3 regions of the Thalassospira sp. SN3W genome follow, and region 2 is predicted to be linked to each of the others. Evidence: predicted binding sites of a transcription regulator. Region 2 holds the regulator's gene; each other region holds the start of a gene.
The links. The regulator PhoB, encoded in region 2, activates phosphate uptake and scavenging genes when phosphate is short. The targets are predictions, from matches to a motif close to TNTCATAAAACTGTCA.
Positions count from the first base shown of each region.

Region 1: the regulator PhoB is predicted to act here: its motif matches at 2,588-2,603, upstream of P8T57_RS15640 (HAD family phosphatase).
Region 3: the regulator PhoB is predicted to act here: its motif matches at 7,075-7,090, upstream of P8T57_RS12590 (diacylglycerol kinase family protein).

Region 1 covers NZ_CP121124.1:3,415,041-3,424,976, reverse strand. The annotation lists gene P8T57_RS15655 (ABC transporter ATP-binding protein) at 1-707, shown strand, start outside; gene P8T57_RS15650 (ABC transporter permease) at 726-1,496, shown strand; gene P8T57_RS15645 (dienelactone hydrolase family protein) at 1,571-2,395, opposite strand; gene P8T57_RS15640 (HAD family phosphatase) at 2,675-3,289, shown strand; gene P8T57_RS15635 (SRPBCC domain-containing protein) at 3,297-3,782, opposite strand; gene P8T57_RS15630 (HAD-IA family hydrolase) at 3,772-4,470, opposite strand; gene P8T57_RS15625 (hypothetical protein) at 4,674-4,946, shown strand; gene P8T57_RS15620 (RluA family pseudouridine synthase) at 5,035-6,132, opposite strand; gene crcB (fluoride efflux transporter CrcB) at 6,129-6,521, opposite strand; gene P8T57_RS15610 (DUF1499 domain-containing protein) at 6,623-7,150, opposite strand; gene P8T57_RS15605 (NAD(P)H-dependent oxidoreductase) at 7,359-7,964, opposite strand; gene P8T57_RS15600 (replication-associated recombination protein A) at 8,084-9,394, opposite strand; gene P8T57_RS15595 (PadR family transcriptional regulator) at 9,560-9,936, shown strand, end outside.
Region 2 covers NZ_CP121124.1:1,464,227-1,474,162, forward strand. The annotation lists gene P8T57_RS06580 (uracil-xanthine permease family protein) at 1-4, opposite strand, end outside; gene uvrC (excinuclease ABC subunit UvrC) at 180-2,099, opposite strand; gene folB (dihydroneopterin aldolase) at 2,539-2,964, opposite strand; gene P8T57_RS06595 (SDR family oxidoreductase) at 3,027-3,797, opposite strand; gene P8T57_RS06600 (calcium/sodium antiporter) at 3,956-4,918, opposite strand; gene P8T57_RS06605 (cation:proton antiporter) at 5,236-6,996, shown strand; gene phoB (phosphate regulon transcriptional regulator PhoB) at 7,059-7,754, opposite strand; gene phoU (phosphate signaling complex protein PhoU) at 7,772-8,494, opposite strand; gene pstB (phosphate ABC transporter ATP-binding protein PstB) at 8,516-9,319, opposite strand; gene pstA (phosphate ABC transporter permease PstA) at 9,321-9,936, opposite strand, start outside.
Region 3 covers NZ_CP121124.1:2,793,828-2,803,763, forward strand. The annotation lists gene P8T57_RS12560 (3-deoxy-D-manno-octulosonic acid transferase) at 1-1,247, opposite strand, end outside; gene P8T57_RS12565 (lysophospholipid acyltransferase family protein) at 1,244-2,020, opposite strand; gene P8T57_RS12570 (ABC transporter transmembrane domain-containing protein) at 2,047-3,777, opposite strand; gene P8T57_RS12575 (hypothetical protein) at 4,036-4,869, shown strand; gene P8T57_RS12580 (glycosyltransferase family 1 protein) at 4,884-5,972, opposite strand; gene P8T57_RS12585 (UDP-2,3-diacylglucosamine diphosphatase) at 5,969-6,886, opposite strand; gene P8T57_RS12590 (diacylglycerol kinase family protein) at 7,104-8,066, shown strand; gene P8T57_RS12595 (TldD/PmbA family protein) at 8,074-9,423, opposite strand; gene P8T57_RS12600 (hypothetical protein) at 9,665-9,936, shown strand, end outside.

The DNA.
Region 1 (9,936 bases), 2.0 Mb from region 2:
ACATGAAGATCAACAAGGGCGAATTCATTGCCGTTGTCGGACCTTCGGGATGTGGCAAGTCATCGCTGCTGAAACTGGTATCAGGATTGATGCCGCCCAGCGAAGGCACGGTTATCGTCGATAACAAGGAAGTTTCCGGGCCGCTTAAGATCGTCGGCATGGCGTTTCAGAACCCGACCCTTCTGCCGTGGCGAACGACCCTTGATAACGTCCTGCTGCCGATGGAAATCGTCAAGCCGCATCGCAACCGCCTGCGCAAGCACCGTGCCGAATATGAAGACCGCGCGCGAAAGCTTCTGGCCAGTGTCGGGCTTGAAGGCCAAGAAAACAAATACCCGTGGGAATTGTCAGGCGGGATGCAGCAACGCGCATCGCTCTGCCGGTCATTGATCCATGAACCCGATCTTCTGATGCTCGACGAGCCGTTCGGTGCCCTTGATGCCTTCACCCGCGAAGAGCTTTGGGACATCCTGCAAAATCTTTGGATGGTGCGGCCCTTTACCGTGATCCTGGTGACCCATGATCTGCGCGAAGCAGCCTATCTCGCCGATACGATTTATGTGATGTCCAAGCGCCCGGGTACGATTTTGGTCCAGCGTGAAAACACCCTGCCCCGCCCGCGCGATCAGGAAACGACATTCACGCAGCCCTTCACCGATCTGGTCCACGAATTGCGCAGTCACATCCGTGACGTGCGCGCGGCATAAGGGAAGGTTGAAAGCATCATGGCCAAGAAAAAAGACCTGTCCAAAGCCACCCCCTGGATCAGTGCAATCGGGCTTTTCGTGATCTGGGAACTGATTGTCCGGATTTTCAATATTCCGGTCTATATCCTGCCGACCCCGTCGGAAAGCATCATGGTCGGCTGGGATTTCCGCGGTGCGATCTGGATGCATGCGGTTCATACGCTTTATACGACCCTGGCGGGCTTTGCCATTGCGGTCGTGTTTGGTGTGGTTCTGGGCGCGCTTGTCGGGTCCAGCAAGGCGGTTTATGACGCGGCCAACCCGCTTCTGGTCGGGTTCAACTCGGTGCCAAAGGTGGCACTTGTCCCGGTTCTTGTCATGTGGTTTGGCATCGGTACGGTGCCCGCGATCATCACCGCATTCCTGATTTCGTTTTTCCCGATTGTTGTCAATGTGGCGACGGGACTGGCAACGCTTGAACCGGAATTGCGCGATGTGTTGCGATCCCTTGGCGCGACCCGGCGCGATATTCTGATCAAGGTAGGATTCCCACGTGCGATGCCCTATTTCTTTGCATCGCTCAAGGTTGCGATCACGCTGGCCTTTGTCGGTTCGGTGATTTCCGAAACCGTCGCATCAAACCTTGGTGTTGGCTATCTGATGTTGTCGGCATCGTCGAAATTCAACATGCCGCTGGTGTTTGCCGGGTTGCTGGTGATCGCGGTGATGGGGATTGCGATGTACGAGCTGTTTAACATCATCGAACGCCGGTCCACCAAATGGGCCAATCGCGGAAATCCGACCAATTAAGATCGCACCGCTTGGGCACGCAAAAGGCCGGGAAAACCCCGGCCTTTTGATGTTCTGGCGATTGCGATAAAGCCTTAGGACAGATGGGCGTCAAAGAAACCCATCGTGCGTTCCCACGCCAGTTTGGCATCCTCGGCGTCATAACGGCCGCCGGTCGGATTGGCAAAGGCGTGATCGGCTTCGTACCAGAAAATCTGATAGTCGGCTTTCCCGGCTTCCTTGAGGGATTCCTCGAACCCGTTGACCATCGATTTGTTGATGCTTTTATCAAGGGTGCCGAAATGCCCCATCAGCGGCGCGTTCAGGGTTGAAACCTGCTCGGCGGTCTTTTTGACATTGCCGTAATAGACAACAACCGCATCGACATCGGCGGCAAGCGCGGTATTGAGCGACCAGCCACCACCAAAGCACCAGCCAACCGTTCCCACCTTGCCGGTTGAATCCTTGTGATTTTTAAGGAATTTGACGGATTCCTGCAATTTTTCGGTGGCAATCGCCGGATTGACTGCCGACATCAGCGCCTTTGCCCCGTCGGCCGAGGTTGCGGGCGGCTTACCATACAGATCAACCGCAAGCGCGATATAGCCCTGCTTGGCATATTCTGCCGCAACCGCGCGGATCTGATCATTCAGGCCCCACCATTCATGGATCAGAATGACGGTCGGGGCCGGAAGGGTTGCCGGCATGGCGATTTCGGCGGTCATTTTTTCCCCGCCCGGCGTGGTGATGGTCACGGGGGACAATGTCGATCCGGCGGCATGGGCCAAAATCGGATCGGCCAGAATAACCGCAAGCGGCAAGGCAACCGCGCCTTTAAGGAACAGACGGCGATCTTCATCCGTGGCCTTCGGCGGCGGGCCGAGATGGTCGTTTACGCCACATCCGTCAAGCGTGCACATATTCAAGCCTCCTCTGTCTGGTTACGATCAGGCGTTTTATCAGGTTGTATTTTGCATGATGCTCTTAGCGTCATCATTTCGCAAGAAGCGAAGAATTTGCAAATCACGCGCGCGTCATAAATCCCTGTCACCCCAAAGAGTACGCACTCAAACCCGTTACAGATCAACCCTTTGTACCGCCATCCTGGCAATTGTCATGCAAATGTCCCCTTGCCCTGTCTGCTGTTGCCTGCTTTAACAGCCAAACGTCGATCCCGTTCCCAATCATCCGAGGAAATCATGCGTACTATCGAAACGGTTCTTTTTGATCTGGGCGGCGTTCTGGTCGATTGGGATCCACGGCATCTGTATCGCAAGATTTTCAAAGATGATGCCGAAATGGAACGTTTCCTGACAGAAATCTGTCATCCGCACTGGAATTTCCTGCATGACAAGGGTGCGCTTCGCTTTACCAAATCAATACCCGATCTTCAGCATCGCTATCCGGAATATAGCGACCAGATCGCGGCATGGATGGACCGCTGGCCGGAAATGATGAAGGGGTCGATTGACCGCACCGTTCATATTCTTGAAGAACTGAAATCACGCGGCAATGTGCGTTTGTTTGCGCTGACCAACTGGTCGGCGGATACCTGGCCGCATGCGATTGAACGGTTCGGTTTCCTAAGCCATTTCGAAGGCATTCTGGTATCGGGTCAGGAAAAACTGGCCAAGCCCGACCCGCAGATTTTCGATCTGACCGCCGCGCGGTTCAAGCTTGATCCGCGCGAAACCCTGTTTATCGATGACAGCGAAAAGAATATCCAGCAGGCGCGCGAAATGGGCTTTGCCACCCACTGGTTCCGTGACCCGATCCGCCTGCGCCGCGATTTGATGGAATATGGCCTGCTTTAAAAAGCAGTCAGTGGCGCTTGGCCGTCAGGTAATTGGCAAAGCACTGTTCGAAAACATATTTCCAGCCGCTTTCATAGCCGTCGCGGACCATCGGGGCGATTTCGCCCAGATTTTCCCAGTCCCAATGCTTGAGCCGGATCACACAGCGGCCAAAGGCATTCTGTTCGAACGTGACACTAATGCGGGTATAAGCCCCTTCTTCCCAGCCCGGATGCCAGGTAAAGGCAACATGTTCGCCTGCCTGCCAGATATCGACAGTGCCCCAGACCACCGGATCGCGGCCCTTGGCATGCTCGACAATCTTGCCGCCAAGGCCCGGATTGATTTCGACAGATTTGCAGTTTTCACGCGCCAGCGAATGGCTGTCGGTCGGCCACCAATTGCCAAAGCCATTGGTGAATGCCTCGAACGCGTATTCCGGTTCGACCGGAACGGTGATTTCCACCCGGATCGGTTTCAGATCGTCATCTTTGTGATCGGCTTCAGGCAGCATCGCGGCCAGTTCCCCACATGGTTTCCAGCAATCCGGGCAGCTGATCGAAATGATCAATCACGGCATGCGCCCCGGCATTGTTCAGCGTTTCAATATCGTGATAGCCCCAACTGACACCAATCGACAGCATCCCCGCCGCCCGGCCCATTTCGATATCATAGGCGGTATCGCCAATGATCACCGCATTGGGCGCATCCACACCGGTTTCATCCATGGCCGCATGCAACATCGACGGATGGGGTTTGCTCGGATGATTGTCGCATGTCTGAAGGGTAACGAACCGGCCTTCAAGTGCGTTGCGCGCCAGAACGGCATCAAGACCGCGGCGCGCCTTGCCCGTCGCAACCCCCAAAAGCCAGTTGCGCGTATCCAGTGCGGCCAGCATTTCGCGCACACCGGGGAAAAGCGGCTCGTAAAAATCCGGGGTCTGGCGCAATTCAAAGAATGCCGCCTTATAGGCCGCGGTGACGCCTTCAATAATTGCGTCATCGATCATGCCCGGTGCGGCAAGCTTGCGGATCGCTTCAGGCAGGCTCAGACCGATGATGGTACGTGTCTTTTCAAGGCCGGGGCAATCAAGGTCATGTGCGGCAAAGGCATGATCCATGCAATGCGCAATCGCATGCTGGCTATCAACCAGCGTACCGTCACAATCAAAAACCACAAGCCTGAGCGGATCGTTCGCCATCAAAAGTCATCCAGTTCTGTTCATATCGCGGCGGAGACTATTCCAAAGTCCGCCAAAGATCGAGTCTCTAGCCCATGCAAAGTCGACGCATTTTTTGCTCTGCGGCAAGCAATGGAAACCAATGGTAAATTTCAACACGCTTTCGAACACCCCAAGGTAGGGTTAGGATGATCCTGTTAGCACGCAAACTGCGGAGGCTGAACATGCTCACACTGCGGGACTGCATCGATTTTAGCGATCTGAGCGAGGAGGAAATCCTCGCGATTGCCGAGTGTGAACACATCCCCCTTCTGACCGCCCTTGAGGAAGGCGAAAGCATGGTGCACACCCCACGGGGGCGCAAACGGATTGCTATTATGATCAAAAGCCAGGCGGAAATGTGCGAACGTACGGGAAATACGGTCCACGCCCAACATCTGCGCCGGGTTCATGATGCGTTTATCAACCGCTTCGACAAAATGGTCGCGCGCCCTTAAAGATCGATTGTCATCAACGCCGTTGACAGGGACGAAAAAGCCGACGCACTGCGTCGGCTTTTCGCGTTTCGGACACTGAACGCATCCGTTATCTTTTCCGCAACCGGGACGGCTTTGCCTTGGGTTTCGGTTTGATTTCCTTTTCCCGGTGGATTTCCGGCGTCAGGAATTTGGTTGGCGTTTTCGGATCAAAGTTCAGCGCTTTGATGGTTGCGCTGAAATGTTCGGGCACCGGGGCTTCGATCACGACGCGATGGCCGGTCACCGGATGGGGAAAGTCAATCGCGCGCGCATGCAGATGCATCTGGTTTGACAGTCCATCAAGAAACGCTTTGGCCCCGCCATATTTACCATCGCCAAGGATCGGGCATTCCATCGCCTGACAATGCGCGCGCAGCTGGTGGGTACGACCGGTTAGCGGCGACAGGGCAAGCCACGCCGCACGGCGTCCGGCACGGGCCAACTGACGATAGATCGTCTGGGCCGATTTGCCTTCTTTTTCGTCGATGACCATCTTTTCACCGCCCTTGCCGCCATGTTTGGCAAGCGGGGCATCAATCAGACCTTCGCGTTCATCGGGCGCACCCGATACAATCGCCCAGTACAATTTCCGCGTGGTCTTGTCCTTGAATGCCTTGGTCAGGGCATTGGCCGCCGATGCCGACCGTGCAAGCAACAGCACGCCGCTGGTGTCCTTATCAAGACGATGCACCAGTTTCGGGCGTTCCTTGCTATCAAGCTTTAACGCATCAAGCATGCCATCAACATGAAGGTCGGTATTGGTCCCGCCCTGCACCGCCAGACCGGCGGGCTTGTTGATCGCCAGAACCACTTCGTCATAGAAAATGACGGAATCGCGCAGCGCCTGAAGTTCTTCCTCGGTCGCGTTCGATTTGGCCGGGCCGGATTTTACATGCTGGGCCGCATTGGCCGCATCGTAATTGCCCTCCGCCCATGGCCCCATACCGCCGCCCGACATGACCGGCGCGGGGGGAACACGGACTTCCTGACCGGGCTCAAGGCGCTGACCGGCCTTGGCACGTTTGCCATCAACACGGATCTGACCACCCCGCAGGAACTTCTGAACCTGCCCAAAGGTAAATTCCGGGCAGTTCCGTTTGAACCAGCGATCCAGCCGCATTTCGGCTTCGTCATTCTTAACCTTGCGCAGAGTGACGCCACTCATTGCAGAACTCCCCTTACCAGCGCGATTGCGCCGAACAATGCTGCGATGCCAACGCAGACCGAAACCGCGACATAAAGGCCAGAAAGGCCGATATTACCGCGTTCATATAAGGTCGCGACATCGAGCGAAAAAGTCGAAAACGTTGTAAACGCCCCCAGAAAGCCGGTCACAAGGAAGGCCCGCATTTCAGGACTGAGCGACAGCTTGACCGCCGAAAGCTCGATCAGAAGTCCCATCAGGAAGGAGCCGACGATATTGACCGTCAAAGTCCCCCATGGAAATCCGTGACCAAGTGTCGCCCCCATCAGGGCCGAAACACCATATCGGGCAACCGCCCCGATAGCCCCGCCCAATGCGATGGATGCGATAAACAACGGTGAAAATTGCATGGCGCGGAACCTAGTCTTTCAGTTCTGAAAAGTCACGTGTGAAAACATCATGGGCGGGTCGCATTCCGGTACACCAACCAAACCCCGTCGCAAACGAACAATCAGTTCTGCGGCGCGGCCTGCCGGCCAATCAGGGCGACGGTTGCCGCCATCCATGATTTCAGGCGTTTTTCATTCTGGCCGAAATCGTCACTGCCATAGACGGATCGGGAATAGGCAAAAACGCGGCTGCCGCCATTTTCACCGGGAATGACCTTGACATCAACCCAGTCGGGAAAACGGAAAACAGGCGTCCGGGCAAGGAAGCGCAATTCAAGCGCCAATCCATTCCCCTCGACAAGTTTCATGCCTTGTGCGCCCGCGGTTGCCTGCAAGGCGGTTGCGACGGTATCGGGCGATGCATCGAATACCGGGCTTGGCACGTTGCGATCGGTCGATGGGCAGGCATCCGGCGGGCAGACCAGGAAATAGGTCGGTGATTGCGGCAGGTCGATATCCGGTCCCAGACTGATGTCTGCCGGCTCATCTGCCATCAACATACTGTCGAGCAATCCGCTGAAACGGATTACGGCAAATGTCAGTCCGCCGACAAACAGAAGCCATGCCAGTACAATCGCTACGCGTTTCACAAAAATTCCCCGTTCCCGTTTTGCGTGCCCTGCTGTAACGCAAGACTCCCTAAATACCGGTTAATTCCTGTAATTCGTCAAGTTAACAAATACGAAAATGCCCAAACGAGATGCTCGTTCGGGCATTTTTGGGAAACCAATGGACCGCAACGGGGGGGGATGGATTGCGATGATCGATTTCCCGCGGGCAATGCAACAGGGGTAGGCGTTATGCCGCCGTCGGAAGCGGTGCAGCAGCCACATTGGCAATCGCACGTTCCATGGCTTCTTCGGCGTTTACCGCGAAACCGGATGCATCGATAACGTCAATATCGGAAATACCGACGAAACCAAGAACCTGTTTCAGATACGGGGTCGCGAAATCGGCCGGGCTGTTGACCGGAACACCGCCGGTGGCAACAACGATATAGGCTTTCTTGCCTTCAAGCAGGCCTTTCGGGCCATTTTCAGTGTAGTTGAAGGTCACACCGACACGGGCGATCAGGTCAACCCAGGCCTTAAGCGTCGACGGGACCGAGAAATTATACATCGGCGCACCGATCACAACGACGTCGGATGCCTGAAGCTCGGCAACCAGTTTGTCGGAAACGGCGATCACGTCTTTCTGTGCCTCGGTACGGTTTTCAGCCGGGGTATAGAACGCGCCGACAATCTCGCCGGTCAGGGCCGGGATCGATTTGTCATTGAGGTCACGTTCAACAACATTGGCAGTCGGAGTTGCGGCAACAATACGTTCGATCAGCTTTGATGCGATCTGACGCGAATTGGAATTTTCGCCGTTAACCGAGGCATTGATATGCAGGATCGAAGTCATGTGAATTCTCCAAGTCCGGGTTTGTTTCTGTTACCCCGACTTTAACAGTTTCCATGACGATGATTATCCGATGTCTTTTCACCAGATTGTTGACCAAAAGAGAACAACACACCTGCCGATTAGTCTTCGCCGCGCTGCTTTTGACGTTCCCGGCGTAATTTATCGAAATAGTCGACCCGCTTTTTCAAATCACGTTCAAAACCGCGTTCGACCGGTTCGTAAAAATTCTGGCGGCGCATGCCATCGGGAAAATAATTCTGCCCGGAAAAACCGTCTTCCTGATCATGGTCATAGGCATAGCCACTGCCATAGCCGATATCCTTCATCAGCTTGGTCGGCGCATTGAGGATATGGGCAGGCGGCATCAGCGACCCGGTATCACGTGCGACCTTCAATGATCGTTTATAGGCGGCATAACCGGCATTTGATTTGGGGGCCAGCGCCAGATAGATCACCGCCTGCGCCAGCGCCAGTTCACCTTCGGGACTGCCAAGGCGTTCATACGCCTCCCACGCACCAACACAAATCTGCTGCGCCTGCGGATCGGCAAGTCCGATATCCTCGACCGCCATCCGGGTGATGCGGCGCGCGACGAATTTCGGGTCCTCGCCCCCGGCCAGCATCCGATTAAACCAGTACAGGGCCGCATCCGGGTCCGACCCCCGCACCGATTTATGCAGCGCACTGATCAGGTTATAATGACTGTCATCGCCCTTGTCATAAAGCGGCATGCGCTTTTGCACGGTACGCGACAGTTCGGCAACGCCAAGCGGCCCATCGTCACTGGGCGGCAGCAAAAACAGCTCTTCGGCAAGGTTCAGCAAATAACGGCCATCCCCATCGGCCATGGCGCGCAGCGTCACCCGTGCTTCGGGCGACAGGGGCAGCTCGAACCCCATTTCCTTTTCCGCACGCACCAGAAGCTCTTCAAGCCCCTGATCATCGAGGCGTTTAAGCACCAGCACCTGACAGCGCGACAGCAACGCCGCGTTCAGCTCGAACGAGGGGTTTTCGGTTGTCGCCCCGATCAGGGTAATGGTGCCGTCTTCAACAAACGGCAGGAAGCTGTCCTGTTGTGCCTTGTTGAAACGGTGGATTTCATCAATGAACAAAAGGGTCGATGCCCCGGTTGCCCGCCGCCCGCGTGCCCGGTCAAACACCTTGCGAAGGTCCGCAACCCCGGAAAAGATCGCCGACAAGGGCTCGAACGCCATATCGGCAACATCGGCCATCAGGCGCGCCAGCGTCGTTTTACCGCAGCCCGGCGGCCCCCAAAGAATGACCGATGGCACACGCCCGGTATTGATCATGCGCGTAATCGGTCCCTCATCCCCGAACAGATGCCCCTGTCCGACAACCTCATCCAGCTTGGCCGGACGCAGCCTGTCGGCCAAGGGCCGGGATGCCTGACTTTCAAACAGTGACGCCATATCGGGCAGATGTTCCTATTGTTATCTTGCGACCGGTTTTGCGCGGAACTTATCACGAACATCGACCGGTTTATAGCGATAAGGCAAGAATATTGACACCTCGACCATCGAGGTATACGGTTCGCGCCGTCAAACCAGCCGGAAACACCGACGTGAAACACCGACGTGAAACAGATTGCCGATTATACTGACCGTTCCTATTGGCAGGGCACAATCAAAATGTCCTTGTCGAAGTTTTTCGTGCTGTGCGTTTTGCATCGCAAGCCGATGCACGGCTACGAGGTCGTTCAGGCCGTCGAAAAAACCACCAATGGCTGCTGTTCCCCTTCCGAAGGAACCGTCTATCCGGTTCTGAACGAATTCGAGGCCGGTGGATACCTGACATCGCACCCCGAAGTCGTTCAGGGCCGCCAGCGCAAGGTTTACGATCTGACCGACAAGGGGCGCGATGCATTCCGGGTCGCGACCGAGGCATGGATGGATGTGACCCGGCATATCCTTGCCAGCCGGGATGCGATCCAGACCGGCATCGCACCGGTTTC
Region 2 (9,936 bases):
GCATGACGGTAGAAGACCGGGTCAGAGACCAGGAAGGAAAATATCGCATCGGTTTCCTTAAGCTGACTTTTAGACGTTACCCCAGTAACGCACTCTGCCCGATCAGCATGGCGCGTTATCAAACCGCGTCGGGTATCGCGCCCTGACCGGCAAAAAGCAAGATGCCTGCCGCAGGTTTTTTATTCCGTGTCATGAAAATGATCGTAAATCTTGCGGGCAAGGGCGGCACTGATGCCATCCACCGCCTCAAGATCGGTCAAACCGGCATCCGCCACGCCGCGCGCCGATCCGAAATGATGCAGCAACGCCTTTTTGCGTGCCCCGCCAACGCCGGGCACATTATCAAGAACGCTTTTGCCGATCTGCTTGGACCGTTTGGCGCGATGCGTGCCAATCGCCCAACGGTGCGCTTCGTCGCGCAAACGCTGGATGAAATATAAAACCGGATCCTGCATATCAAGACGCACGGGCGGTTTTCCGGGGATATGCAGCACTTCCTTGCCCGCATTGCGATCAACACCCTTGGCAACGCCGACAAGCATCACGTCTTCGATCCCAAGGTCTTCAAACACTTCGCGGGCCACGCCAAGCTGCCCCAAGCCACCATCGATCAGACAAAGGTCCGGCCATGTACCGTTTTCCCGGTCCGGGTCTTCCTTTTGCGCACGCGCAAACCGCCGGGTCAGAACTTCGCGCATCATGGCGAAATCATCACCCGGCGCGATATCGCCCTTGATATTGAATTTGCGATAGGCACTTTTCATAAAACCCTCGGGTCCGGCAACGATCATGCCGCCAACCATGTTGGTGCCCTGAATATGACTGTTATCGTAAACCTCAATCCGTTCTGGCGTGCCGTCCAGTTCGAGTTTATCGGCCAGATCTTCCAGCAATTTCCGTTGCGAAGCACTTTCGGCCATGCGCCGCCCAAGCGCGTCCTTGGCATTGGTCAACGCATGTTCAACAAGCTTGCGTCGACCGCCACGCTTGGGCACCTGCAAGGTGATCTTACGGTTATTGTTGATCGACAATGCGGTTTCGACCAGTTCCTGACCTTCGATCTCATGCGATAGCAGCACCTGTTTCGGGGCCGGTTTATCGGCATAGAACTGCCCGACAAAGGCCGACAGGATTTCGGCAATTTCCGCCCCCTGTTCATGGCGCGGAAAATAGGACCGGTTGCCATAGTTAGAGCCCGAGCGGAAGAAGAAGACCTGAACACAGCTTTGCCCGCCTTCATGATGCAGGGCGATCACATCGGCCTCTTCTACGCCTTCCAGATTGATGTCCTGATGCGACCTGATCTGGCTTAACGCACGGATACGATCGCGATACATCGCGGCCTGCTCGAAATCCATCCGTTCAGACGCGGCAAGCATGTCGGCTTCAAGCTGCTTGAGGATTTTCTGGCTGCGCCCGGTCAGGAAGTCACGGCAGATATCGACAAGCCGGTCATATTCTGCCTTGGCAACCCGATCCACACACGGTGCGGAACAGCGTTTGATTTGATACAGCAAACACGGACGCGACCGGTTGGAAAATACGGCATCCGTGCAGGAGCGCAGCAAAAAGGCACGCTGCAAATGGTTGATCGTGTTGTTCACCGCCCAGGCGGACGCAAACGGACCAAAGCAACTGCCATCCTTGGCCCGTGCCCCGCGATGCTTGACGATGCGCGGATAATCATGATCCTCGGTGATCAGGATATAGGGGAAACTTTTGTCATCGCGCAGAAGGATGTTGTAACGCGGTTTAAGCTTCTTGATCAGGTTGGATTCAAGAAGAAGCGCCTCGGCTTCGGTGTGGGTGGTGATGATTTCCATCCGCACCGTCTGTGCGACCATACGGGCAATCCGTATCGGCAACTGCATCAGACGGGTATAGGCCACCACCCGCTTTTTAAGGTTCTTGGCCTTGCCGACATAAAGAACCCGGTCCTTGTCATCAATCATGCGATAGACACCGGCCGATCCCGGCATGGTTTTCAGCGCATGTTTGATGGCCTCGACACCGCGCGCAGCCCCCCCGTCATAATCATCGCCATCAAGCGACAATCCGATTTCCCGAGCGGGGTTTTCGGATGGGGTTTCAGGCTTCATCAGGCGTCTCCGGCAGATTTATTAAAAATCAAAAGTTGTGACGGCTGTCACTTCTCAAAGTGGCTTCCGACAATACCCAAAAAGATTAACGTCGCAACATCACTTCACAGAATCGCAACCCAAAAAAGATGTCCACCAAGGCTGTGGATAAGTTTGTGGGTAATAGGGGGGCTCTTTGCTGCACCCCTTGAGAGTCTTAACGTTCTATGAAGTGCACATTTATTGAGCAAACAATCTAAGTTATTGTTTTTAAAAACAAAAAATACTGTCAACCTGAAAACATTCGGTAATACAGGAGTCAAAAAAGAATATTTTCCTTTGATTCCATGCCCCCAGATGCTTGTGCATAAGGGAGACAGCGATTCGGCCTAGAGGAATCACAGAGTCCCCGTCCAAAACCGTTAACAAAAGTAAATTTTAAGCAGATTTATGGATGGGATCAGCGCGCGATATTAAAGCGCTCTATTTCCACTCCGACCGCGGCAACGTCGTCAAAGACATCAAGCTTTTCAACCCGGACGTTTACCTTGCGTACCCGACGATCCGCCAGGCACATATCGGCCAGTTTTTCCCCAAGGGTTTCCACAAGGTTCACATGACCGTCGCGGCAAATTTCCCGCGTGCCGGTCACCAGATCCTCGTAGCTTAAAACAGTGGCAATATCGTCATTCTGGACACCCTCGCCTTCCAGAACGGCAAGGTCCAGATTGATCCGCACCCGCTGCGGAGCATGTTTTTCATGGTCATATACGCCAATGGATGTCTCGACAACCATGTCACGCACGAAGACACGACGCAAACTGCCGGCATGATCTGCATAGGGCAGTGTCGTAATGTTATCGTCCTGCTTAAGGCCTGCGGTCATGGTCTGGTCTTCCTTGTGCTGCGCTTGGTGCGGCCAGATGTCCGGAACCCAAGCCCGACGCATCATTCCTCTGGCATATTCTGTTCGCCACTGGGCGCCCAATTGAGGTGCTGCCCGCCGTCAAGCGCTAACATTTGCCCGGTGATGGCTGGCGCGGCAAGGAAAAATCGTACCGCGTCGCAAATCTCTTGCGGGTTTGTCCCAATTTTCAGGGGCGTCTGATCGCATTGCTGATCGAAAACTTCCTGTGTTTGCCGGACACTAGGCAGTGCCGGGCCGGGACCAATCGCATTGACCCGGATGTGCGGCGCCAATGCCAGTGCCAGTGTCTGGGTCAGCGTCCAAAGGCCGGCCTTGGACAAGGTATAAGTCATGAAATGCGGTGTCAGATTCCAGACACGCTGATCAATCAGGTTGATGATGACGCCCTTTTGCCCGGCGGGCAGCCGTTTGGCGAAATCCTGCGACAACACAAACGGTGCGCGCAGATTGGCTTCCATATGATAGTCCCAGCCCTCACGCGTGGCGGTGCTGATATCATCATATTCAAAGGTGGATGCATTATTGATCAGCACACCAATCGGGCCAAGTGCAGCCGTTGCTTCGCGTACGACACGGCTGCTGTCTTCTTCCTTGCCAAGATCAGCGGAAATAACGCAGGCGCGACGACCAAGGGACCGGATTTCCTCGGCAAGCTGTTCCGCATCCCTGCGCGAGGAATGGCAATGAAGGGCAACATCATAACCCTGTGTCGCCAGATCAAGCGATAAAGCCCGTCCGATACGCTTGGCAGCCCCGGTTACAAGAGCCGTTTTAGGCATTTTCCCTGTCATCTGGTTTCCATCCCGTTCATCAAGATGCGCCCCTTCCCGGGGAAGGCAGCCCCCTTAAATATCGGCCGCCGTCATTTATGTTTGGTCATTCCGGAACTTACAATCAAACCCGCCAGCCGGTCCATAACCGCATTTACCGTTTCAGGCATGAAGATCAATCATGCCGTAACCAGACTCGCGACATATCCCAGATAAGCCAGAACAAAGACGATCCCGGTGATCCGCGACACTCCGCGCAGGAAATAGCCGACCACCAGCAAAAGAATGGTAACTGCCAGCATGATCCAAAGATCGGATTGCAGAATCTGGTCTGGCACGGCAATCGGCGCAATCAGCGATACACCACCGATGATCACCAGCAGGTTCAAAAGATTGGAACCAACAACATTGCCAAGTGCAACGTCGGAATGCCCGCGGAACGCAGCAACAATCGATGCCGCCAGTTCAGGAAGCGATGTTCCGAATGCGACAAGGGTCAAGCCAATGACGGCTTCGGACACACCGAACTGACGCGCGACAGAAACACCACCATCCACCAGCAGATCCGCCCCATAGGTCAAGGCGACAATCCCGATAACCGTAGCAACAATCGGCTTGAGCCAACCACTTGGTACTTCGCCGACTTCGTCGACTTCTTCCTCATGCAGGTGGCTGGCATCACCCGGGCTTTTTTTGTCATGCTGATAGGTAAAGTACCAGATCGCTGCCAGAACCAGCAGCATCACCGCCCCAGCCCAGCGTTCGACAACGCCAAACATGCAAAGCCCGATGAACAGAACGGTTCCCAGCAGCATGGTGCCGCCATCGCGTACAACCATGGTCCGCGATGCCGTAATCGGTTTTAGAACCGCTGTTGCGCCGAGGATCAAAAGAATATTGGCAATGTTAGAACCAACCACGTTCCCCATCGCGATGTCGCCCGACCCGGCAAGCGCCGCATTCAGCGACACGACAAATTCGGGGGCCGACGTCCCTGCGGCAACCACGGTCAAACCGACAATGATCTTGGAAACCCCCATCAACAGCGCCAGACCGACAGCACCGCGAACAATGAACTCACCACCGGCAGTCAAAAGCACAAGACCACCGATAATCTGCAAATAGGGGATGAACTGTTCCAATTCCGGCCTGCTCGTTTGGGGAAATTTCTGATTTTTTCATGCCCTTTTACAGGCCAGCGGAACATGGCATTGCGAACGCAGAATAGCAAGCTGCGTCGTCCCGTCGTAATACCATTCTTCACATCGGTGTGATGCGGTTCCCACACTGGCACGCATGCCGAAAGCAATCGTCGCGGTCGCCTGCTCTTAAGACGTGTCATCCATCACAGATGCCCTCTCATACGCGAAATTTCCATAGAAATCATAGGGGTATTTCCGCTATCCTGATTTGAACGACTTCCTTTACACGCCTATCTGCGCCGGACGCATAATCCATCATGTCACACAGCGTTCTTTTCGAGCTGTTCCTTGTCCTGACCGCCGCGGTGATTGCCGTCCCGCTGGCACAGAAATTACGTGCGAACTCGATCATCGGTTTCCTGATCGGTGGCTTTTGCATCGGCCCTTTCGGTTTTGGCCTGATCAGTGACCGCGAAGACATTTCAACCGTCGCCGAGCTTGGCATTGTCTTTCTGCTGTTCATGATCGGTCTTGAATTGTCGCGCGAACGCCTGCGTGTGATTGGGGGCCGGTTCGCGACCCTTGGTTTCCTGCAGATCGGCGTCACGATGGCCGTGATGTTCGGTGTATTGCTGCTGATCAATTACGATATGCCCGCCTCCATCGTGATTGCCGGGGCGCTCGCCCTGTCATCAACAGCCATTATCCTTAAACAGCTTTCCGATGAGCGCCAGTTGCACACACGTTTCGGGCGTGCAGCCCTTGCCATCCTGCTGTTGCAGGACGTTGCGGTTGGTCCCTTCCTGATCATGGTGCAGGCCGCAGGCAATGCCGGGAGCGAAACCAGCCCCTGGATCAGCGCACTAAGCGGTGTGGGGGCGGTTGCTGTATTGTTGCTGACCGGTCGTTATCTGCTGCCACGACTGTTTCGGTATATTGCGGCCCTTAAAAACCCGGAACTTTTTGCAATCGGGACCCTGTTTGTCGTTCTGGCTGCCAGCACATTGACCGAAGCCGCGGGCCTTTCAATGGCGCTTGGTGCCTTTATCGCCGGAGTAATGTTGGCCGAAACCGAATTCCGCCATCAGATCGAAGCCGACATTTCGCCATTTCGCGGTGTTTTCCTGTCGCTGTTCTTCATGTCTGTGGGAATGTCGGTCAATGCCAATGTGGTCATCGGTCAGGCCGGAACGATCATTTTGTGGCTGATCGGGCTTCTGGTCATAAAGGCAGCGGTTCTTTTCGGATTGTCCCTGCTGATCGGCTTTAACCGGGCATCGTCAATCCGGGTCGCCATGAGCCTGGCCGCCGGTGGTGAATTCGCCTTCGTCATGCTTGCACTGGCATCGCAGAACGGGGCGGTTCCGATTGACATCGCCGTGATGCTGATCCCGGTGGTTGCGATTTCGATGGGTCTGACGCCGACTTTGATTTCGCTCGGCCATCGCATCGAACAGAAGCTTCATCCCAAGGAAACCGATCAGCTAAGCGAGATCTCGGATGAAACCGACGGCATTCAGAAACATGTTCTGGTGATTGGTTGCGGGCGCGTGGGCCGGGTTCTGGCCCGTCTGCTGCGCACCAAGGAAATCCCGTTTATCGTTCTGGAATCCGATGCCCAACAGGTTTCGCGTGGCCGAGCCGAAGGTCTGCCGGTTTATTTTGCCGATGGGTCCCGACCGGAAACATTTCGTGCCGCCCATACCGAACAGGCCCATATTGCCGCCGTTGCCATGGGCAACCCGCACGCAACGGAAAAGACCGTCGCCTTGCTGCGACAGCATTATCCGCATCTGAAAATCTTTGCCCGTGCCCAGGACATCACCCATATCGGTCCGCTGTCACGCAGTGGTGCCGATGCGGCCATCCCAGAGGTACTTGAAACCGGTTTACGCCTGTCCGATCACGTTCTGGCGGCCTGCGATATCCCGCAGGAAGATATCGATATCGAAATAGCCAAGTTCCGGCGTGCCGATATGCTGCTGATGAACGAACTTGCCCCGCGCACCGCGCGCCAAAAAACCGAAGACCAGGCACAAAAAACTGCCAAACCGGCAAAATCCAGGAAAAGCACCTGAAACGCAAAGACCCCCATCACAATAATGGGGGTCTTTCGTTTCGTCTTCCGGAATAACCGCAATCAGGCGGCTTCGACATCCAGTGCATAACCCGCGGCACGAACCGTGCGGATCACATCGCGCGTTCCCTTGACGTCATTCAATGCCTTGCGCAGACGACGAATGTGAACATCAACCGTGCGGGTTTCGACATAGATATTCGGCCCCCAAACCGCATTCAGAAGCTGCTCGCGCGAGAAAACCCGCCCCGGATGTTCCAGGAAATAACGCAGCAGACGGAATTCGGTCGGGCCAAGATGGATAGCCTTGCCGTTACGACTGACACGATGGGCGGCCAGATCCATTTCGATATCGGAATAGATCAACTGCCCTTGTGGTTGCGCCGGACCGGATCGACGCAGAAGTGCGCGAATACGAGCCAGCAATTCACCAATCGCAAACGGCTTGGTCACATAATCATCGGCCCCGGTATCAAGGCCGCGGATGCGGTCGCCTTCTTCGCCACGCGCCGTAACCATGATCACCGGCAAATCGCGGCTTTCAGGCTTCCGGCGGATCTGGCGGCAAACCTCGATCCCTGACATCACCGGCAGCATCCAGTCCAGAAGGACCAGATCGACATGGGTTTCGGCCAGAATTTTCAACGCTTCGTCACCGTCCCCGGCTTCGACAACCTGCATCCCCTCGCGTTCGAGGTTGTAGCGCAACATGGTTACGATTGCAGCTTCGTCCTCGACGATAAGAACCGTTGGGTCCATCTTCCTATGCTCCAGTGTCACTCATTCGGTTCTACGACGGCAAAGTTCGCCGCGTCATTTTTTGGCCGAGTATCCATCGGCAGGTCTTCGCCCTTGATCCGGTAATAGATCGTTTCGGCAATGTTGGTCGCATGATCGCCAATACGTTCGATATTCTTGGCGATAAACAGCAGATGGGTCGATGCCGTGATGTTACGCGGATCTTCCATCATATAGGTCAGCAGTTCACGGAACAGGGAATTGTACATATCGTCAACTTCCTGATCGCGCGCCCAGACACGCTGGGCCTTTTCCGCATCACCTTCGATATAGGCATCCAGAACGTCCTTGATGATTTCCTGGCACAGCTTGGCCATGTTCGGGATCACCTGAACCGGGCGGATCGGCGGCACCTGGTTAAGAACCTGCGCACGCTTGGCGATGTTTTTCGCCAGATCACCGATACGTTCCAGATCGTTGGACAGTTTAAGCGCGGTCACCACCTGCCGCAGGTCATCTGCCATCGGCTGACGCAGGGCCAGAAGACGTACGGCAAAATCCTGCACTTCCTGTTCCAGCGTATCGATACGGTGATCGGAAAGAATGACCTTCTCGGCCAGTTCCGAATCCCGTTTAACGATCGCACGAATGGCGGAAATCAGCTGACTTTCGGCAAGCCCGCCCATCTGCGAAATGATGTTGTTCAGACGGGTCAGTTCTTCGTCAAACGAACTGACGATATGATGTTTCTCATCGACCATCGAAAATACTCCTGCCCGGACTTAACCGAAGCGACCCGTAATGTATCCCTTGGTGCGTTCGTCCTTGGGATTGGTGAAAATCTGATCGGTTTCGCCCACTTCGACCAGCTTGCCGAGATGGAAAAACGCCGTGCGCTGCGACACGCGGGCAGCCTGCTGCATGGAGTGCGTCACGATCACAATGGTGTAGTTCGAACGAAGCTCGTCGATCAGTTCCTCGACCTTTGCGGTTGCAATCGGGTCAAGTGCCGAACACGGTTCATCCATCAGGATGACTTCGGGGCTGACGGCAACCGCACGTGCAATGCAAAGACGCTGCTGCTGCCCACCAGAAAGACCGGTTGCCGGTTCCGGCAGACGGTCTTTGACTTCTTTCAGTAGACCCGCCCGTTCAAGCGAGGTCATGACGATTTCATCGAGCTCGTCGCGCGAATTCACCAGACCGTGAATACGCGGGCCATAGGCCACGTTGTCATAAATCGACTTCGGGAACGGGTTCGGTTTCTGGAACACCATGCCAATGCGCGCGCGCAACTGAACAACGTCGATTGCCTTGTCATAGATATCACGGTCATCAAGCGTTACCTTGCCCTTGATCGTGACACCGTCAATCGTGTCATTCATGCGGTTCATGCACCGCAGGAAGGTTGATTTGCCGCAGCCCGACGGGCCGATAAGTGCTGTGACCTGGCGTTCGACAATGTCAAGATTGACATCAAAAAGCGCCTGGTTGTCGCCGTAGAAAAGATTGAGGTCACGGGCCGTCATTTTCGGGCTAGTGACTGACGGCTCTGCCGTCATTGCGCTTTGAGTTACAACAGCCATTTTACCACTTCCGTTCAAATTTCTTGCGCAGATACACGGCCAATCCGTTCATCAGGATCAGGAAGCCCAGCAAGACCATGATGGCCGCCGAAGTCTTCTCGACAAAGGCACGTTCCGGACTATCCGCCCACAGATAAATCTGCACCGGCAGAACTGTCGCCGGATCAAGTGCACCGCCCGGGATATCAACAATAAACGCCACCATACCGATCATCAGAAGCGGCGCGGTTTCCCCAAGAGCCTGCGCCATGCCGATGATGGTCCCGGTCAGAATACCGGGCATCGCCAGCGGTAACACATGATGGGTCACCGTCTGAACCGGCGACGCCCCAAGACCAAGGGCCGCCTGCCGGATCGACGGCGGCACTGCCTTGATCGCCGCACGTGATGCGATGATGATGGTCGGCAATGTCATGAGGGCCAACGTCAGACCACCAACAACCGGGGCCGACCGCGGCAGGTGCATGACATTAAGGTAAACCTCAAGCCCAAGAAGACCGAACACGATCGACGGCACAGCCGCAAGGTTGTTGATGTTGACTTCGACAATCGTCGTGAACCGGTTTCGCGGTGCAAATTCTTCCAGATAGATCGCCGCCAGAACACCAATCGGAAAC
Region 3 (9,936 bases), 1.3 Mb from region 2:
GCGATTGCATCCATCGTCCGATCAAGCACCTCGGCCTTGGAATTGGCATATTCCAGCGCAGCATTTGCCAGTTCCCGGGCCTTTTCCGGATATGTCAGAAGGGTATCAACCTGCCGGGCCAGATCATCGATATCGGCAACCGGACGGCATGCTCTGGCGGCAAGAAGTTCGCGGCTGATTTCGTTAAAGTTGCTCATATCCGGGCCATGCAGGATCGCACAGCCAAGCCTTGCTGGTTCCAGCGGGTTTTGCCCACCCGATGCGCAAAGGGTCTTGCCGATCAGGCATACCGGTGCAAGCCGGTAATAAAGCCCCATCTCGCCCATGGTGTCGCCAAGATAAACATCAACCTGATCGGTAATCACATGGCCAAGGCTTCGGCGCGCCACGCGCAGGCCCTTTGCGATCAGGTCGGTTTCGATATCGTTGGCCCGATCAGAATGGCGGGGAACGATCACCGTCAGAAGGTTTTCATGTTTGCTGGCAAGGCTTTTATGAACCTGCGCGCATGCGGCTTCTTCGCCGTCAAATGTACTTGCGGCAAGCCATACGGCACGATTGCCAATCTGTGTCTTGAGTTCGGACAACGTGTCGCTATCAACCGGCAGGGCGGGGGCTGCGAATTTCAGGTTCCCGACCGCACGAACATCGGTTCCCCCCAATGCGATGAAACGCCCGGTTTCCTCTGCCCCCTGACTGAGGATCAGGTCAAAGGCCGAGATCACCGGGGTAATGAAGGAAGGGAACCGGGAATAGCTTTTAAAACTTCGGGCCGAGATACGACCGTTCAGAAGTGCCAGTCTGGTCCCCGCCTTTTTGGCCTTTGTCAGAATGTTGGGCCAGAAATCGCTTTCAAGCCAAAGTGCAACATCAGGTTTCCAGTGATGCAGGAAACGGGCAACGCAGACCTGTCGGTCAATCGGAATAAACTGATGGATCACACCTTCCGGAAGGCGTTGATACATCATTGCCGCGGATGTGACGGTGCCGGTGGTGACAAGTATCGACACATCGGGAAAACGCGCGCGAAGGGCATCAATCACCGGCAGGGCGGAAAGGGATTCGCCAACGCTGGCCCCGTGTATCCAGACCAGCTTTCCCTTCGGGCGCAATGCGCTGGCATGACCGAACCGTTCGCCGATCCTTCCTGCATCTTCCTTGCCGCGTTTTTTGCGCCGTTGCAGATAAAGACCAAGTACCGGACCCAAAAGCCGTGTCGCAACGCGATAGGCGTAAAACAGGCTCATTTGGCCGTTTCCTGTTCTGCCGCCGCCACCACGGCCGACCGCTTCTGTTTGGGAAGTTCATCCGGTCCGGCAGGTTCAATCACGTCAAGGCCAAGCTTGGCATCGCTTTCCTGTGTCAGCTTGGTCAAAGCTGCTTCAAGTTCCAGCCGCTTTTCTTCCAATCCGTCGTCATCCAGATCGCGCGGGATATGGATGGGATCGCCCCAGCTAAAGACACCTTTTGAAAATGGAAGCGGCAAAACAAACCGGTCCCAACTGCCAAAAACGCGGCGTCTTGAGGCAGAATAGGTCAGTGGGAAAATCGGGACTTCGGCCAGTCGTGCGGCCTGAACGATGCCATCGGAAATCCGCATGCGTGGTCCGCGCGGTCCATCCGGGGTCATGCCGACGACTTCGCCTGCCTTGAGGGCCTTGAGAATACGCCGCAACGCTGCCGCGCCGCCCTTGCCTTGTCCGGTTGACCCGGCAATTGTCGCAATTCCGAAATGACCGATGGTGCGGGAAATGATTTCACCGTCGCGATGCGATGAAATCAGCATGTTAAACGGTCGGTTCCCCGCAACCGAACGCCATGTATAGGGCATCATCAGCAACCGCTGATGCCAGAAAGCCACGATAAAGGGTTTTCCTTCGGTCAGGAAATGCGCAGGATGATCGCCACCTTCCGTGTGCCAGCGACCGGTAAGACGAATGAACCGGATATAGGTTGCCGCAAGCCAGCACAAAGTGCTGCGCGCCTGATCGCTTTTTATGATCCGCTTATGAAACTGCACGCCAGTTTATCCCGATTTCTGTCGGCCTAGTTATCGCTCTCTTCCGAGAATTGCAGATTATAGAGATTGGCGTAAGCCCCTCCAAGCGCAAGCAATTCTTCATGGCGTCCCTGTTCGGTAACATGCCCGTTCTGAATGACGCAAATTTTGTCGGCATCGACAATCGTCGAAAGGCGGTGCGCGATGACAAGCGTCGTCCGTCCTTTCATCAATTCGGTCAGGGCCCCCTGAATGTGGCGTTCGGATTCCGTATCAAGGGCCGATGTTGCCTCGTCCAGAAGCAGGATCGGGGCATTTTTCAACATCGCACGTGCAATCGCGATCCGCTGGCGCTGGCCGCCTGAAAGCTTCACACCATGTTCGCCGACAATGGTGTCATAACCGTTTTCAAGTTGCAGGATGAAATCATGGGCTGCTGCATGACGTGCGGCTTCTTCGATTTCGGCATCGCTTGCGCCAAATCGGCCATAGGCGATGTTGGATCGAACCGTATCGTCAAACAGCGTGATTTCCTGGCTGACCAGTGCGGTCGCTGATCGCAGGCTTTCCAGCGTTACATCGCGGATATCCTGACCATCAATCGTGATCGCACCGGCATTGATATCATAGAACCGCGGGATCAGGTTCAGGATGGTCGATTTACCGGCACCCGACGGCCCGACAAGGGCAATCGTCTGACCGGCCTCTATATCAAGGCTGATGTTACGCAGCGCCGTCGTTTCATTGTTATAAGAAAAGGAAACATCCTTGAACTGGATGGCACCACCCTTGACCTGAAGCGTTTTGGCATCGTCGGCATCGCGAATTTCCGGTTCGATATCAAGGACGGTAAACACGCGCTGCGATGCTGCAAGACCGGCCTGCAAATTGATATTGATATTGGCAAGGCGCTTGACCGGCTCGTAGGCCAGCAACAGGGCCGTGATGAACGAAAAGAAACTGCCTGGATCGCTTGCCCCGTCAATGACGCGGCTACCGCCGTAAATAATGATGGTCGTGATCGCAGCGCCGCCGAGTGTTTCCATGATAGGGGACGAACGTGCGCTGACTTTCTGCGCCTTGAAGCTCAGATCAAAGACGGTTTCAACAAGCTTTTCCATCCGCGAACATTCATAGGGCTCCATGCCATAGGCTTTGACATGGCGGACACCTTGGAAGGTTTGTTCAAGGAGGGTTGCAAATTCACCGATCTGCTGCTGGGTGTTGGCGGAAACCTTGCGCATGCGCTTGCCCAGGCGGGCAATCGGCAGGATGGCGGCGGGAAACACCGTGAACGCAATGATGGCAAGCTGCCAGTCCTGATAGAACATGACGCCAATCAGCACGATGGCGGTCAAAAAGTCCTTGCCAAAACCGGTCAGCGATACGGAAACGGCGGCCCGCATCGCGGTGATATCGCTGGTGAAACGCGTGATCAGTTTGCCGGTATTGGTATTGTGGAAGAACCCGATATCAAGCCGGATGACATGTTCGTAAAGCTTGTTCTGAATATCGGCAAGGATGCGACCACCGACATAGCTCATCAAAACCGACTGCCCATAGTTGGCAAAGCCTTTCAGCGCAAAAGCCGCAAGGACGGCAACCCCGACAGGGACCAGCATCGCCGGGTTCTTTTTGACAAAGACCTCGTTAATCACCGGATCCATCAGATAGGCATAACCGCCAGTCGCGGCAGCCATAAGCGCCATGCAAATCAGAGCCAGGACAATCTTGCCGAAATAAGGGGCAACCGCATCCTGAACGATGCGTCTGATCATTGGCCACGTATTCCAATGTTCCGTCGTGTGATCTAGCGAATGCTTTGGCAATGAATTCTTCCCGGTCGTGCGACGCCATTTCCGATTGTGTCAGTCCGACACTATCTATATGGATGAGGCATCATGGATATCTTGATCTTTCCGGGCTGTTGCTAGCATGCCCGGGCAGGTGCGGCAAGCCGCAGCAACGTAACTTAACTGATACTGACAGGGCCTGCAGGAATGCAGGCCACGAAAAACGACATATAAGATAAAAAAATGACAGAGCAACTCCACGATATCGTGGAACAGACGATTGCCCAAGGTGTTGGCGCACGGGTTTTTCCATTGCGGTGGAAAGGACGGCGTATCTGGATCAAACAGGCTGTCCGGCCAAAGCAAAAGGGCTGGCACCGCTTGCAGCGTTTTGTCGCAACCCTGACGCGGATACCGATGTTGCGCCCGACAGTGTCGCCAGGCGGCAAGGCCGGTCTGGCAAGCGAGGCTGAAGTCCTTCGTGCCCTGAACCGTGCAGGCGTTCTGGTGCCTGATCTTCTCGAAGTCGCCGATAACTGGATCGCTATTGGCGATAACGGAGCGATCTTGCAAACCGTAATCAGCGATGCGGTCAAGGCTGGGGATGAAGCACGTGTCGCTGAACTGATTGCCATGGCCGGAACTGCATTGGCGGATTTGCATGCCAATGGTTTTGCGCATGGTGCCCCTCTTTTGCGCAACATGACCATTCGGGATGATGGCAGGATCGGTTTTATTGATTTCGAAGAAGACCCCAATAAACGTATGCCATTGCCCGACGCACAGGCGCGCGACATTCTGCTGTTTGTGTTTTCCATACAGCGCGGTTTTAAACGTCGTCCCGATCTTTTGCGTTCCGGATGGCAGGCTTATCTGAGCCGCAGCGGCATGACCGCACCACAGATGAAACCTCTGTCCCGTATCGTGGCGGTTATCCGGCCGGTTTATGTCGCGCTTAAACCGTTCCGTCGGTGGCTTGGGACGGATGCGATCAATGCGATGCGGGCATATGGCACTCTACGCCGAAGCCTGCGAGGGAAAGAAACCCCGCAGGACGGATCTCAGTTTGCCAGATAATAAACGGCTGCCGGTTATTGCGCCGGCATGACAATCGCCGGTTCTTTTGCTTCGGTTATGTCTTCAACGGCCAGACGTTTGGCTGCCGCCCCGTCAAACCCGCCTGAAAACGGTGCCAGATTGTGCAGGAACTGACTGGCGGAATTGCGCCAGCTATATTGTTCTGCGAGTGCGCGCGCATCCTTGCCGTCAAGTTCAAGTGCCGCCATCGCCGCCTTGCGAAGGTCGGCATCAATGGCGCCTGCCTTGGTCCCGCGCACGATATCGGCTGGTCCCTGAACCGGGAAAACCGCAACCGGGGTTCCGGACGCCATCGCCTCAAGGATGACAAGGCCGAAAGTGTCGGTTTTGCTAGGGAAGACAAAAACGTCTGCCGATGCGAAACAGACAGCCAGTTCTTCGCCAACCTTTTTCCCGAGAAACTGTGCATTCGGGTATTTCGATTTGAGTTCCGCCAGTTGCGGCCCGTCGCCGACAACAAATTTTGTCCCCGGTAGGTCAAGGTCAAGGAAATGGCCGATATTCTTTTCAACCGCCACCCGACCGACAAACAGCCAGTGCGGTTTTGGGAAATCCCCGAAACTTGCATCGGGTCGCGGTTTGAACAGGTTAAGGTCAACACCCCGCGACCAGATATTCAGCCTGTTAAAGCCGCGATCAGCCAGCTCTTCGCGAAGCGATTCCGTGGCCACCATGACCGATTGTGATTTGTTATGGAACCGTCGCATCCCGCGATAGGAAATCGAAAGCGGCAGCCGTGTCCGCGCATGCAGATATTCCGGGAACCGGGTGTGATAGGCTGATGAAAACGGTAGTTCGCGTTTCAGGCAATAAGCACGTGCCGCCTGACCCAATGGGCCCTCGGTCGCGATATGGATCGCAACCGGCTGCAGGGCATCAATCATCCGGGCCAGTTTGCGTTTGGCAAACAGGGCCAACCGGATTTCAGGATAGGTCGGGCAGGGGATCGTCCGGAATTGATCAGGCGAGATGATATGCACATCATGTCCCATCTCGCCCAGTTCGCTGCGCACGGTTTCAAGGGTGCGCACCACACCATTTACCTGAGGATACCAGGCATCGGATACGATCAAAATTCTCATGCGGTCTTTCCAATTGGCGTGCCGCTGCTCTTTTTGGAACTGGCATTGGCAGCACGGTTATTGTCCCCGACAACCCGAAACAGCGACATCAGTTTGCCCAATCCAAGGGATGGGGCACTGGCAGCATCGCGGCCGGGTTGGGAATGTGTCATCGCCATCTGGCGCATTTCAGCCCAGTACAGCAGTTCAAGCTTGCCGTTCTGGTCTTCGGTAAGGGCCGTGCAGCTTTCAACCCAGTCGCCGTCATTGCAGTAAAGGACATCGCCAATCATGCGTTTTTCGGCATGATGGATATGCCCGCATACAACACCGTCCACCTTGCGCTTGGCAGCTTCGTGGGCGACGGCATTTTCAAAATTGCAGACGAACTGAACGGCGTTCTTGACCCGGTTCTTAAGATAGGCCGACAGTGACCAGTATCCGTAACCCAGTTTGCGACGGATGCCGTTATAATAACGGTTCAGGACAATCGCGAGGTTGTAGGCCGTATCCCCAAGATAGGCGAGCCACTTGGCGTATTTGACCACACCGTCAAACTCGTCGCCGTGAATGATCAGAAGCTTTCTGCCATCCGCCGTCTCGTGAATGTCGTTCATCTTGACTTCGACATGTCCAAAGGTCATATCGACAAACTCACGGGCGAATTCATCATGGTTGCCGGGGACAAAAATGACCTTTGCCCCGTTCTTGGCCTTTTCCATGATTGTCGTGATAACGGCGTGGTGGCTTTCGGGCCAGTACCAGCTTTTCTTGAGCCGCCAGCCGTCAATGATATCGCCGACCAGATAATAGGTATCTGCCGTCACTTCATTGAGGAAATCCAAAAGAAGATCTGCCTGACATCCACGCGTTCCGAGATGGACGTCCGAAATCCAGACCGTGCGGTAATGCGGTTGCAGCGTCATCGCTGTCATTGCCGCTCCTCCGTATCCTGCCAAAAGGATGGCTGGAATTCGACGGTTTTACATGCCGAATAGTGTCCCCAACCAGTAATGGTTTAAAACAAATCGCGCGAATATATAACCCGTTCATATAAATTTATCGGTTCTGTCAATATACTGTTACATGTTTCATTTTCTATAAAGAGAACGCGAAAGTAATGTTTCATTTTTATTACGGAAGTTTTTCGCAATGACCCATTCCGGGGTGACTGTTATCTTCAATCCGCGCGCTGGCGGGAATAAACAACGTTTCCTTTCAAGCATTTTGCAAAAAGCCGGTGTAAAGGTTGAATTGTTACAGACAACCCATCCCGGTCATGCTCGCGAACTGGCGCGCAAGGTTCGTGCCCATCAACGGCTGTTTGTTGCCGGTGGCGATGGATCGCTGAACGAGGCCCTCAACGGCCTGCTTGATGCCCAGATCGAAGGTCACGAAGTCCCGCCGCTTGGCATCATTCCGCTGGGAACGGCCAATGTTCTGGCGGTCGAGGTCGGGCTTGAAATCCGCGCACAGGCGATTGCCGATTATATAAACAATCCGGCCCAGGTTTGGGTGCGGCCCGGTCTGGTTAATGGCCGGGCATTCTTTTTGATGGTCGGCATGGGGGCGGATGCCGATACGGTCGCAAATGTGTCACTGAAACTCAAACGACTGATCGGCAAGGGTGCCTATGTGATCGAAGGTTTGCGCAATATTATCTTTCCGCATCACCGCGATTTCGAAGTTAATATCGGGCGCGAACAATATCGCGTTGCCGGTGTGGTTGCGACCCATGCCAAACATTATGGCGGGGCGTTTGTTATTTCCCCCGATGCCAAACTGACCGATAACAGCCTTGATGTCGTGCTGATGCCCGGCAGCGGCTTTATGGCGCTGGCACGCTACGGGATTGCTTTGACCCTGAACCGGTTGCATGCGCAAACCGACGTGTCGGTCGTGCAGACCGAACGTCTGACCATCACCAGCCATTGCGGCCCCGCACCCTTGCAGATTGACGGCGAAAGTGCCGGTAAACTGCCGTGTGAAATCAGCCTGTCGCCTTATCCGGTGCGGGTTATGGTGCCTCAGGCCTATGCCGACCAATGCAATGGCCGCCAAAATGAAAACAGGGATGCGCAAAACGCACCCCTGTTACAAATCACATCTGGGTAATTTTGGCTTATTGCCCGGCCAGCGTCATGCCATCAATCCGGATTGTCGGGGCATTCGTGCCGTATTTGAAGGTCAGGTCATTGGCCGGAATGGCCGTTTTGAACATGTCCTTCAGGTTTCCGGCAACCGTGATTTCGGAAACCGGATAGGCCAGCTCGCCATTTTCGATCCAGAAGCCCGATGCCCCGCGCGAATAATCGCCGGTCACGCCGTTGACACTGCTGCCGATCATTTCGGTAATATACAGGCCCTGCTTGATATCCTTGATCATGTCGGCGGGCGAAATGGTGCCCGGTTCCATGTAAAGGTTGGTGGTGGATGGTCCTGGCAGGCTTCCGGCCCCGCGCGATGCGTTGCCGGTCGATTTCAGGCCAAGCTGGCGGGCGGACCGCAAATCCATGATCCAGGTTTTCAGAACACCATTTTCAATCAGATGGCGTTTCTCGTTGGCGACGCCTTCGGCGTCAAACGGTTTGGACCGCAGGCCACGTTTGCGGTGCGGGTTATCAATGATGTTGATCCCCGGCGCAAAGATTTCCTTGCCCATGGCATCCAGAAGGAAGCTGGTGCCGCGTGCAATGCCCGATCCGTTGATCGCACCGGCCAGATGGCCGACGAGGGATGCCGAAACACGCGGGTCATAAATCACCGGCACCTGCGTGCTTTTGACCTTGCGCGGGTTCAACCGTTTCAGGGTCTTTTCCGCCGCCTTCAGGCCGATATCGACCGGATCGCGCAGATCGGTCGAAAACACCGCACTGTCATAATCATAATCGCGTTCCATCCCGGTGCCGGTTCCTGCAAGGACCGATACGGAAATGTGGCTGCCGCTGCCAGCATAGGAATTGGCAAAGCCGTTGGTCGCGGCAAGCGTGATCTGGTGGGTGCCCCAACCGGCATCCGCGCCCTCGGAATTGGTGATACCTTCAACCGACCGTGCAGCCTCTTCACAGGCGGTCGCCCACGCCATCAGTTTTTCTTGGCTGACTTCGCCCGACTCGCAAAGCTCAAGCGCCTCGACATCAAATGTTTCGGCCAGTTCGGATGGATCGGCAATGCCGCAGAACGGGTCTTCGGGGGCGTTTTTCGCCATCGCAACGGCGCGCTCGACCAGTTCGTTCAACGCGCTTTCGCTGGTATCCGATGACGACACAACCGCCTGCTGCTTGCCGATCAGAACACGCAGGCCAAGATCGGCCCCCTCGGATCGTTCAAGCTTTTCCATCTTGCCCAGTCGCTGCGATACCGAAAGTGACGTGCCTTCGACATAAACGGCATCCGCATCGTCAGCACCCGCCTTTTTTGCGCGCGCCAGCAGGTCGGTGATGCGATCGAGTGTCATATCGGTTTTGGGCATGGAAGCTCCCTTTGGTCGGAATGTGGTTTCCTATGGTTATAGGCAGGCTGATCGCTTTTCGCAAAGGGCAAGAAAAGGCAGTCGCCTGAAAGACCCAACCAGATACCGTCTGACGCACATTTGAATGAACCATTTAGCGAAAACCGATCTTTGGTCATTTTTTCTTCGCAAGTTGCTATTATGACCTGAAATCCGAACCGGGACGAACCGGAAACCTGCAAGAGAATGACGGGAAACACACGTGCGAAACCTGTTTGTGGCAACACTGCTTCTGGGCACTTCCCTGACGATGTTGCAAGCTGATGCGCAAGAAGCCAAAACTGCGGCACCAAACGATACGGTGGCAGCACCAGTCACCGCCAATGATCTTTACCGCGAAATGCGCATTCAGGCCGGACAATATGCCGCGCAAAACCGTCATCAGGTTCTGGTCGGGGATTTTACCTGTGACGATATCAATGACCAGATCGTCGGCTGGGTGGATCGTGACAATCCCGAGGGACCGTTTTTCGA